2 linked regions of the Prochlorococcus marinus subsp. pastoris str. CCMP1986 genome follow. The protein of the gene in region 2 binds, or shares a complex with, the protein of the main gene of each other region. Links are inferred from orthologs where the notes say so. Each region holds a gene or a part of one and is shown on either strand. Other genes may lie near its edges.

What was found.
Region 1: the proteins of dnaB (region 2) and dnaG are in contact, whole or in part, in a crystal structure (PDB 2R6A), measured with the Geobacillus stearothermophilus proteins. The link is inferred for Prochlorococcus marinus subsp. pastoris str. CCMP1986 from one-to-one orthologs. Residues at the interface, in WP_033016901.1 of Geobacillus stearothermophilus: Ser13, Glu15, Ala16, Gln18, Glu91, Leu92, Asp94, Ala95, Val96, Pro97, Thr98, Ala99, Ala100, Asn101, Tyr104, Tyr105, Ile108; in WP_049624496.1 of Geobacillus stearothermophilus: Lys456, Leu457, Leu458, Pro459, Ala460, Asn463, Ala464, Leu467, Leu535, Leu536, Ile537, Ala538, Gln544, Glu545, Asp548, Tyr549, His552.

What each region holds. Positions count from the first base shown.
Region 1 is NC_005072.1:893,942-902,109, forward strand. What follows is about bases 2,531-5,478. They hold dnaG (DNA primase), read right to left. Parts: upstream 5,049-5,478; coding sequence 3,012-5,048; downstream 2,531-3,011. Other genes in these bases: TX50_RS04995 (Y-family DNA polymerase), read left to right, coding at 2,531-2,533; TX50_RS05000 (hypothetical protein), read left to right, coding at 2,543-2,998; TX50_RS05010 (DMT family transporter), read left to right, coding at 5,147-5,478. Outside these bases: TX50_RS04980 (hypothetical protein), read left to right, coding at 1-303; TX50_RS04985 (23S rRNA (pseudouridine(1915)-N(3))-methyltransferase RlmH), read left to right, coding at 324-737; TX50_RS04990 (LexA family protein), read left to right, coding at 858-1,244; more of TX50_RS04995, read left to right, coding at 1,241-2,530; more of TX50_RS05010, read left to right, coding at 5,479-6,034; TX50_RS05015 (glycine zipper 2TM domain-containing protein), read left to right, coding at 6,058-6,408; Holliday junction branch migration protein RuvA, read left to right, coding at 6,409-7,068; rpsO (30S ribosomal protein S15), read left to right, coding at 7,120-7,389; TX50_RS05030 (PAM68 family protein), read left to right, coding at 7,399-7,845; TX50_RS05035 (DNA polymerase III subunit alpha), read right to left, coding at 7,847-8,168. UniProt on the Escherichia coli protein: RNA polymerase that catalyzes the synthesis of short RNA molecules used as primers for DNA polymerase during DNA replication.
Region 2 is NC_005072.1:1,605,576-1,608,456, reverse strand. It holds dnaB (replicative DNA helicase), read right to left. Parts: upstream 2,192-2,881; coding sequence 809-2,191; downstream 1-808. Other genes in the region: TX50_RS08930 (acyl-CoA desaturase), read right to left, coding at 2,726-2,881; rplI (50S ribosomal protein L9), read right to left, coding at 2,250-2,705; mnmG (tRNA uridine-5-carboxymethylaminomethyl(34) synthesis enzyme MnmG), read right to left, coding at 1-797. UniProt on the Escherichia coli protein: The main replicative DNA helicase, it participates in initiation and elongation during chromosome replication. Travels ahead of the DNA replisome, separating dsDNA into templates for DNA synthesis.

The DNA of each region.
Region 1 (8,168 bases), 710 kb from region 2 along the record:
TCAAAAAAAAATTTAGGTAAACTCAATACTTTTATTAAAAATAATAATTTAGTTAGCAACAATAACTCAATTGAAAAACCTCAAGAATCCAACAATGCTTCCAAAGTTGAAGACCCTTCCAAAATTTTTTATTCTATAATTGATAACTCCGATAATATAAATGAGACATCAGCTGCAAATCAATTATTAAAACAAAGTGAGGACGTTTTTCATAATATAAATTCTAGAAAAACTAATACATCAGAGAATCTATCGACAGAGGAAGAACTATATGACGAATTTAATTATCTTCTTGATGAATAAAGAAATTTTTCTTTTTTTCTATGCTTCAAACTAACAGATTATCAATAAATGCTATTGGTAAAATAAAAAAAAATTGGATAAGAGAAGGAATTAATCAATACAAAAAAAGAATGCCTGATCTTATTATTAATGAATCTAAGAGTTTTAATATTGATAATATTCGAGTTAATAATATTATTATTTGCCTTACTGAAGAAGGTCAATCCTTTAATTCAATAGAACTAACTTCCTTACTTTTAAATTTTAAAAATAAAAAAATTAATTTTCTTATTGGGGACGCAGATGGAATCCCTTCAGATATTAAAGATAAATCAAATCTTCTACTAAGCCTCTCTCCTCTTACTTTTCCTCATGAACTTGCAAGATTAATTCTTATTGAACAAATTTACAGAGCTATTTCTATTTCTAATAATTCGCCTTATCATCGCGCCTAAACAGAAGATTTAAGATTAATACATAAACCTCTTAAGACAACCACAATTTTAAGTTTTTAATATATAGTATATATGTACTATTAAAGAATTTCGTATTCTTCTGATTTAACTTTTAAAAAGGTGAAGATTCCATTATTAAGTGATTCGGTCTCAGCAGGTTTTCCCTCTCCTGCAGATGACTATGCTGAAGAAAATATTGATTTGAACGAGCATTTAATATCTAATCCTTTTAGTACTTTTTTTCTTAGAGTCAAAGGCGACTCAATGATCAATTCAGGAATTAAAGATAAAGATTTAATAATAGTAGATAAGAGTCTAACTGCTAAACCAGGAAATATTATTATTGCGATGATAGATGGAGAATTTACTATAAAAAGATTATCCATAAAAAATAATGAATTATATTTAAAAGCAGAAAATCATAAATATCCAGACTTCAGTTTTAGAAATCATATTGATATACAAATTTGGGGAGTTGTAATCTATTCAATACATAGTTACTTATGAAAAGTAAAAGCTCAAATACTGAAGCAATAGCTCTTATAGATGCCAATAATTTCTACGCATCGTGCGAACAAAGTATCAACCCCAATTTAAGGAATAAACCAGTAGTAATATTATCTAATAACGACGGATGCATTATCGCAAGAAGCCCTGAAGCTCGTGCTTTGAAAATAAAAATGGGAATTCCTTATTTTAAAGTCAAAGAAAGTTTGAATAACTTAGGAGTTGCAGTCCTAAGTTCCAATTATTCGCTCTATGGTGATATGAGCAAGAGATTAATGAATTTATTAAAGGACTATTCTGAAGAGATAGAGATTTATTCTATTGATGAAGCCTTTATCTCAATTCTTAGACCTAAAGATAAGAATTTAAATCCTTGGGCAAGAAAAGTAAGGTGCTTAATATATCAAAATCTAGGAATAACATTAACAATAGGAATAGCAGAAAACAAAGTAAGAGCAAAAATTGCTAATAATCTAGCTAAGAATATAGATTCTTCCGCAGGAATATTTGATTTAGCTAGGATCTATAATGATAATGATTACTTAAGAAAAATTAGTGTAGAAAAAATATGGGGTATTGGTAAACAAACATCTAATTGGTTACAAAGCAAAGGGATTAAAAATGCAAAAGAATTCAGAGATATGGATGAAGATGAAATAATTAAGAAATTAGGGATCATAGGGAAAAGATTACAAATGGAATTAAAAGGTAATAAATGTCTTCCGATAGAAATAATTAAGAAGCCAAAAAAAGAGATTCAAGTAAGTAGAAGCTTTGGAAAACCAATCACAAAATTAGAAGATTTAACTCAAGCATTAGCAATTTATGCAATAAAAGCGTCCGAGAAAATGAGAAGTCAAAGCTTAAAATCATCTGCCATTACTATATTTGTAAGAACTAGTCATTATTCAAATCATCCTTATCACAAAAGTGCTTATAAAAAACTTATAAATGCAACAGATAATACAAGTACTATTTTAAAAACAGTACTTGCATTATCTAAAGAAATTTATACTCCGGAATATAAATTATCAAAAGCTGGGGTTTTGATGCAGGATTTAACTAATTGCAAATATTTACAGCAATCAATTATCAATTACGAATCTCAAGAGGAATCAAAAAAATCAATCCGTCTTATGAAAACAATTGACTCCTTGAATAAAAAATTTAATAATGAAGTAATTACATGGGCAATTACAAAAAAACCACAAGAATGGGCAATGAATAGAAATTCATTAAGTTCTGGATCTACAACAGATATTAGAAAAATTCCAAATATAATGATATAAGAATGGAATATGGAATTTATATTATTTTTAAGCAAAATCGATAAAGAGATAATAGAGCTGATCAATAAGTCAAATAATTCAATAGAAGAAAATACAGCTCTTTGTACTATTGATAAAAAATTTGTTGGTTTTTACAAAAGAAGAGAAAAAGTGATAGTTATTTGCACCGAAAATGCTAAAAAATTAGGAGGATATAAAGAAGGCGAACGTCATGATAATCACAAAACAAATCTTTATATAAGAAGAGCTTTAAGGCATGAGACGACACATCTAGTCCAGTCATGCAATAACAATAAACCTACAGGGATAATAAAAAATATAGAAGATAAAATTCATTCAGGAAAATTAAAAGCTTTAAATTCCTCAGTACAATTATCTGGAAATTATTCTAAAGAGTTAGAGGCTTATGTTATGGAAGACAAGCCAAGAAAAGTAAAAGAGATAATGAAAAGTTATTGTTTATAAATTCTTAAAAAATTTATTGGTTAGAAGAAAAATTCCCACAACGTTGTTTATCAAGAAAATTGATATGTTCTCTTTCTAGGTAATATAATTCTTGAAATTTTATAGCATCAGAGTTTAAATCTTTGAATACATCTTCAATCTCTTTATTAGAATCTGTAGGTTCTAAGGAAGAATTATCGATTAAAATAGAAATACAGTTTTCCAAAGTTTTTAGTCTTTGCGAACCCCAGGATTCAATAAGATGTCTACATCTTTTTAATGATTTATATCTTTCAAGAAGTGATAAAGTACCCAGAAGATTATGTTTAGAATTTTTTAAAGTGGTTAAAAATAATTCATCTGGATTAATAAAAGTATTGATTTTATTTGAGACTTCTAAATCATTAAGAGCTAAATGATCAGGCAATAATGAAATCAAGTTTATTGAAGTAAATTCATTATTTAATTGTTTATTATTGGGATCTTTCAAATCATCTAAATAATTTGCACTTAAATTATTTACTTCTATTGTTGAAATAGATTCCCAAACAAGACGAATGTATTCAGTATTGAAGATGTTAATTTCTCTTTTAAGTAATTCTTCACGAATAAAAAGTCTATGTTCAGGGCAATGCAAATAGTAATAAATAATCTCTGATTCATTTTTTTCACGCTGACTAACTTCACTTGGTTGTTCAAATTTTTTTGATCTACCATGCCAACGAAATCCTTTAACTTGTTTTCTTAAGTCTTCTTCAAATTTAATAGCTAATCTTGCTTGACCCATGCTTAATCTTTCAGAGACTTTTTGCAAATAGTGAGTTCTTGTAGCAGATTGAGGAAATTTGCTTAATAACTTAACTAACGAAGAAATAACGTTCTGAAAAATATCAGATTTAGATAAGTCTTTATTATCAAAAATCTGATCAATCTCCCAATCAATCCAAAAAGAAGCATTATCTATTAAATTAAAATAGTCTTCTGGTGTATTTTCTTTAAGATACTCGTCAGGATCTTTTGATGATTTTATTTCTAGGATTTTTAAGTTTATTTGATCGTGAAGAGATAAACTTTCAACTTCGTTTATAACTCTTTTTGTAGCTAATCTTCCTGCATTATCAGAATCAAAGTTTATTATTATATTTTTACTATCAGTACATCTACAAAGTTGTGAAATCTGATATTTGTTTAATGCCGTTCCAAGAGAAGCGACAGAATTAGTAATTCCTTTTGAATGAAGTGAAATAACATCGAAATAACCTTCCACTACCACTGCCTTGTCTCGTTTTCTAATATTGCTGGATGCTTTATCAAAAGCAAACAACATTTTACCCTTCTCAAAAACTTCAGTTTCGGGAGAATTTAAATATTTAGGTTCCTGACCATCAAGAGATCTGCCTCCAAAAGCAACTACACGCCCTTGCATATCAAAAATAGGAACTATCAATCTATTTCTAAAGCGATCGTAAACCTTATCAGTATTATCCTTTGAGACAACAAGACCTGCACTTAAAATTAACTTTAAAGGAAATTTCTCAACTTTTGAAAGATAATTGAATAAATCATTCCATGAATTAGGAGCATAACCTAATTCAAAATCATTAATATTTTTAATATTTAAATTTCGTTGTGAAGTTAAATAATGATGTGCCTCCTTACCCAAGGAATTATTTAATTGAGACTTAAACCATTCCTTTGTTACACGAAGAATCTTATAAAGTTCCTCTCTCCTAGATAATTGTTTTTTATATATTTCTTGCTGAGGCCCATCAACATTTATTACATTAATATCATTCTTTTTTGCAAGTGAAAGAACAACATCAGTAAAGTTATTACGAGTAAACTCCATCAAAAATTTAATAGAATTACCCCCAGCTCCACAAGAGAAACAATAATAAAATTGTTTTGCAGGAGAAACTGTCATAGATGGCTTACTATCATCATGAAAAGGGCATATACCAACAAATTCTTTTCCCTTTTTCTTTAATACAATATGTTCAGAAATAACATCTACAATATCTGCCTTATCTTTAACCTCCTGAATAGTTCTTGGATGTATGGAAGGTCCCATTTATTTATTTTTCTAAAAAGAATTCCTAATAATCATTTTGTTATAGGTCAAATTTTTAAAAGAATCTACTTAATTTCACAATAAAAATATTTTTAGTAATGCTTATAGAATTTTTTAATCAAAAGAATAATTCATTTAAAAAAGTAAATTTAATATTGGCATCGTTTTTCTTCAGCCTCATGACTGTTTGCGTAAAAAAAATCGATACAAGAATACCTATATATGAATTAGTATTTTTTAGATCATTATTAAGCTTGTTCATTACCTCTATGATAATAAACAAAAAAAATTTAAATCCCTGGGGAAAGAACAAACCATTACTAATTTTAAGGGGCATCTTAGGGACGATAGCTTTGGTTTGTATATTTTATGCTATTAAAAATATGCCTTTAAATATTTCTACTGTTATTCAATATACATACCCTATATTCATATCTATTTTTGCAGGAATTTTAATTAATGAAAAGATTAATAAAAATCTGATTATTGCATCCATAACAGGATGGTTAGGAATATTAATAATCTTAAATCCCTATCAATTATCGAGTTTAAACATTGAGTTAGATAAATTTACGGTATTAATAGCATTTCTTGGTGCTATATCAACAGCCCTAGCTTACATAACTGTAAAAAAACTATCATTAACAGAAGATATTTTCATAATAATTAAATATTTTCCTTTAATATCCGTAATAACATTATCTCCAATTGTATTTTTCAATTGGGTGACACCAAATATTAATGATTTAATTTGGATATTAGGTATAGGAATGTTTACCCAAGCTGGACAAACATTTTTAACAATTGGATTAAAGAAATTACCAACCTCAGAAGCGGCTAGGATAAATTATTTGCAAGTACTTTTTGGCTCTTTATGGGGAATCCTGTTCTTCAATGAACTAATAAATATTAACTTTATTGTTGGTGCGGTACTTGTTTTGTTAGGAACTATTATATCTACTAGCAAAAAACTAAAAAAGATTTAAAATTAAAAAAAAGTATGTTTCTAATGAAATTTTTCTTATTAGCATTTTTCAGTCTTTATCCATTTCTCCAAGTAAAAGCATCAACTCCTAAATCTGTAACATGCACTAGGACTGAATATAGGGAAGAATATATTCCCGGTACAAAATCAAGTCCTGGTTATGTAAGAAATTACGAAATTGATGTTGAAATTCCATGTGGAGGAGAAAAGGCCAAAAATATTGATGACAATGACTGTAGTGAGGGATCAGTAATAGGCGGACTACTTGGAGCTGGAATAGCTCTCTCTTCATCTAGAGGCAAAGATAGATTTTGGGCTGTCCCAGCAGGAGGCACAGCAGGTGCTCTAATTGGATGTCAGGTGGATGGTGGTTAATTGATTAGTTGGATAAAGGGAGAATTAGTAAGTTCATGGCAAGCTAATAATAAATTTTATATTTTAGTAAACTGTCAGGGATTAGGTTATGAAATTCAGACCCTAGAATCAGTATTTTTTGATATCAATTCAAATAAGATTTCTGAAAAGGAAATAATCCTCTGGCTAAAACATATAAAAAAAGAAGATTCTGATATGCTCTTTGGTTTTAGCACCAAGGACCAAAGAGATTTCTTTATTCAAATTTTAAATATTAAAGGTATAGGCTCCCAAATCGGGATGTCTTTATTAAATAAATTTTCCTTAAATCAATTAATTACGGCAATATCTAATAATGACAAAAAATCGATTAGTACTGTTCAAGGTATTGGGCAAAAAATGACTGAACGAATAATCCTTGAGCTGAAAAGTAAGGTAATTAATAAAGAAATTGAAAAAGAGAATTTAAATATAAATAATTTCCTAGAAAAAAATAAAGACTTAGATTCAATTTTTAAAGATATTGATTTAACACTTCAATCTTTAAACTATTCTAAGAAAGAAATTAAAAACCTATTTCCAAAACTTATTAATAATATTAAAAATTCATCCTTAGAAAAAGAATCTATTTCTTTTGAAAATTTATTAAAAGAAGCCATGAATTATTTAGACCATAAATAGTAGTAATTTAGACCAGTAACGTAGTAATATGTCTAAAGGTAGATAATTTTCATGACTCTAGATACAGCGGAAAAACAGAAACTAATTGAATCGCATCAAGTACATGCAACAGATACAGGATCTGTTGAGGTGCAAGTTGCTATGCTTTCTGAAAGAATTTCAAAATTAAGTGACCATCTACAGGGAAATATTCACGATTATGCATCAAGACAGGGCCTATTAAAAATGATAGGAAAAAGAAAAAGGTTACTATCATACATAAAAGGTAAAAATCCCCAAAACTATCAAGATCTAATTAAAAAAATTGGAATCAGAGGATGATTTCCATTGATGAAGAAAAAACAAGCTAAAAAGAAAAATCTTTCAAAAAAGAAAAAAATATCTGAGGTCGATGCCTTTAGAAATATTGAAAAGAAAGTTCCATCATTAACCCAAAAAAGCAAACAATCTAGCGGTATACCAAAATATGTAGCTGACAGAATGGCTAGGAGAATCTTTTTTACGGCTGGAATACCAACAATTATGGGTATGTCAGTGTTTGTTATAAGTTATATAATCGTCACAAGAAATATTGCTGAAATTCCTCCTTCTTCAACAATAGCAATATCAGCATTATTCTTTTTATTAGGACTAGGGGGGTTAAGTTTTGGAATATTATCTGCTAGTTGGGATAAAGAACCAGGAAGTTTTTTTGGTATAGAAAATATCCCCTTAAATATTCAAAGAGCAAAGGCTGCATTTAAACCAGCATCTCAAAACTTTGATGAGAAAAAGTAAATTATGCAATCATAGATTTCAAATTTACTTGAAAAGACTTATCAGAGAGTAATTTCGAAACACCAAGAATATCTCCAACACAAAATTGATCTCCAAACTTAACATAAGTTATAGAGTCATTATTTCTAACAGCAGCTAATACTGGAATTTTAATTCCACATTTATCTCTATCTGGTTTAAATTTAACTAAACAATCTCTTATTGTGTTTTGAATTCTTATATCTGAGGCTTGGGAACTATCAAGATTAATGACAAGTAACTTTAAGTTATCAATTTCTCTGCAGTCATCAATAATTAATTGAGTCTTATCACTTTTTTTATCA
Region 2 (2,881 bases):
TTTAAAGTTGTTCTTGTTATATGACAACTTACTTGCGGCATATTGTTTTTGATTTTGGGATCAAACGAAAAATATTTATCTGAAGCTGTACTTGGTTGAATATCTAATTCATCAAAAGAAATACTCTTTTTATCAACTCTTGCAGGAGTTCCAGTTTTTAATCGCTCAGTTTTTATTCCAAGATTATGTAAGCTTTGCGTTAATCCTTGTGCCGCTTGCTCTCCAGATCTCCCTGCAGACATTGATTTATTACCTATCCAGATTCTTCCTTCCAAAAAAGTTCCTGCAGTAATTATTATTGATTTTGCATAATAGTAGGTTCCAAAAAAAGTTTTTACACCTTTGATTTTTTTAGTCTTATTCTTTAAGTTATTGGAAAAAGTTTCAGCCTCTTTTATTACTAATTCAGTAATCATAGCCTCCTTTAACGAAAGATTATCTGTGTTTTGGAGTATTTCTATCATTCGTTTAGAGTATTCTCTTTTGTCTGTTTGAGCCCTTAATGCCCAAACGGCTGGCCCCCTACTCGCATTTAAAATTCTTTTTTGGATTGCAGTTTCATCAGCTAATTGTCCAATGATTCCTCCTAAAGCATCAATCTCATGGACTAATTGACTTTTTGCTGGCCCACCTACAGCTGGATTACATGGTTGCCAAGCAATCCTATCTAAATTTATTGTAAATAACGCAGTAGAAAATCCTAATTTTGCTGTCGTAATTGCAGCTTCACAACCTGCATGTCCCCCTCCAATAACAATAATGTCAAAAGACTCATTTGGGGATTGTGGATCTTTCATTATCGTGATGATTAGTTGGCTAAGTTTCTAAATCTTGTAAATTGGGGTTCAAATAATAATTTAACAGTTCCAACAGGGCCGTTTCTGTGTTTCGTGACAATAATTTCAGTTATTCCTCTGTCTTCAGTTTCTGGATTGTAATACTCATCTCTGTAAATCATTAATACTAAGTCGGCATCTTGTTCTATAGATCCGGATTCTCTAAGGTCACTTAACATAGGTCTTTTATTTGTTCTTGATTCAACTCCTCTACTTAATTGAGATAAAGCAACTACTGGTACTTTTAACTCTCTTGCCATACTTTTGAGACCTCTAGTGATACGAGATAGCTCTTGAACTCTGTTATCAGGTGTTGTACCCTCCATTAGTTGTAAGTAGTCAATAACTATTAAACCAAGTTCTTTTTTCTGCTCAGCTATTAATCTTCTGCATAGAGACCTCATTTCTAAAACACTTAAATTAGGCTTATCATCAATAAAAATTGGCAGTTGACCTAAAGAGTTAATTCCTTCTCCAAGTAAAGGCCATTCTTCTTGTTGTAGTCTTCCGGTTCTTAATCTTCCGCTTTCTATACCTACTTCCATAGAAAGTAATCTATATGTAAGTTGTTCTTTGCTCATCTCAAGGCTAAATACACAAACTGGAAGATCCTGAGATTGAGCTACATTTTTTGCTAGGTTTAAAACCATTGAAGTTTTTCCCATTGAGGGTCTTCCTGCCACAATTATTAGATCACTCCTTTGAAAGCCTTGAGTCATTGCGTCAAGGTCATAAAAATTTACTGGAATACCAGCTACAGATGTTCCTAATGATCTGGACTCTATTTCATTAAAAGTACTTGTAAGAATTTCTGCCGCTTGGGTCAGACCTTTTGTCGGTTTTTCTTGACTAATTTCAAAAATTTTCTGTTCTGCCTTATCTAAAACTTCATTGGTTTCTTGTGTTTGATCAAATCCTAGTTGAACAACCTCATTCCCAGATCGGATGAGTTGTCTCCTTATAAATTTATCACTAATTAAATTAGCAACTTGTTCTATTGAAGCTGTTGAAGAAACATTTTCTACAAGTTCTACTAATTTAGAATTGCCTCCAATCTTTTCAAGTGATCCATTGTCAGCAAGCCATGCACTCATTGAAGTTAGATCTGTAGGTTTGCCTTGTGTATGCAACATTAACGCGGTTTTATATATCTCTTGATGAGCATTTATATAAAAGGCTTCTGGTTTAATCAAGTCTGCAATCCTTCCTATCGCATCAGGATCAAGTAAAATTCCACCTAAAACAGCTTCTTCTGCTTGAATATTTTGGGGAGGAACTAAACCAGCGTTTTCATTATTAAAGTCCTTTTTAAAATTCTTATTAGACCCATTATTTGAAAAAGGAACTGAAACCATGTACTTAAAGACTTAGATATATACTCTGACTACTTTTCCAAATAATGCAACAAAGTTATTAACTTGTTACTTCAATGTTTACTTCCGCACTTACTTCTTGATGTAGTTTTATCTTTGCAACGAAAGAACCTAAATTATGAATATCTGGGACAGTTATGTCTCTTCTATCAATATCTTTTTTCGTAGCTGCCTCTATAGCTTCAGCAACATCTCCATTTGTAACAGTTCCAAAAAGGACACCATCTTCTCCAACTTGTTTCTTGATTGTAAATCTACCAATGGTTGCTAGTGCGGTTTTAAAATCAATAGCTTCTTGTTTTACTTTCTCTGCAGCAATTTTTTCTTTTGCTCTTTTTCGTTCAATTTGTTTCAGAATTGAAGGAGTTACATTAGCTGCTTTACCAAATGGCAATAAAAAATTCCTTGCATAACCAGGCGCTACTTCTACAACATCACCATCTCTACCAAGAGTGGCAACTGATTCTGTTAAAACGACTTTTACTCTTTTAGCCATGAAAATATTTATTTATATATTTAATAATAAGACCTAGAGGGTAATTTTACTTTTTTTGCGAATCCTAATTTGGCAAGAATCTTAATATGTTCCCATGTTAAATCAATTTGGCCTCTAAATAATCCCTGTCTAGCTGAATTAGGAAATGCATGATGATTATTATGCCATCCTTCTCC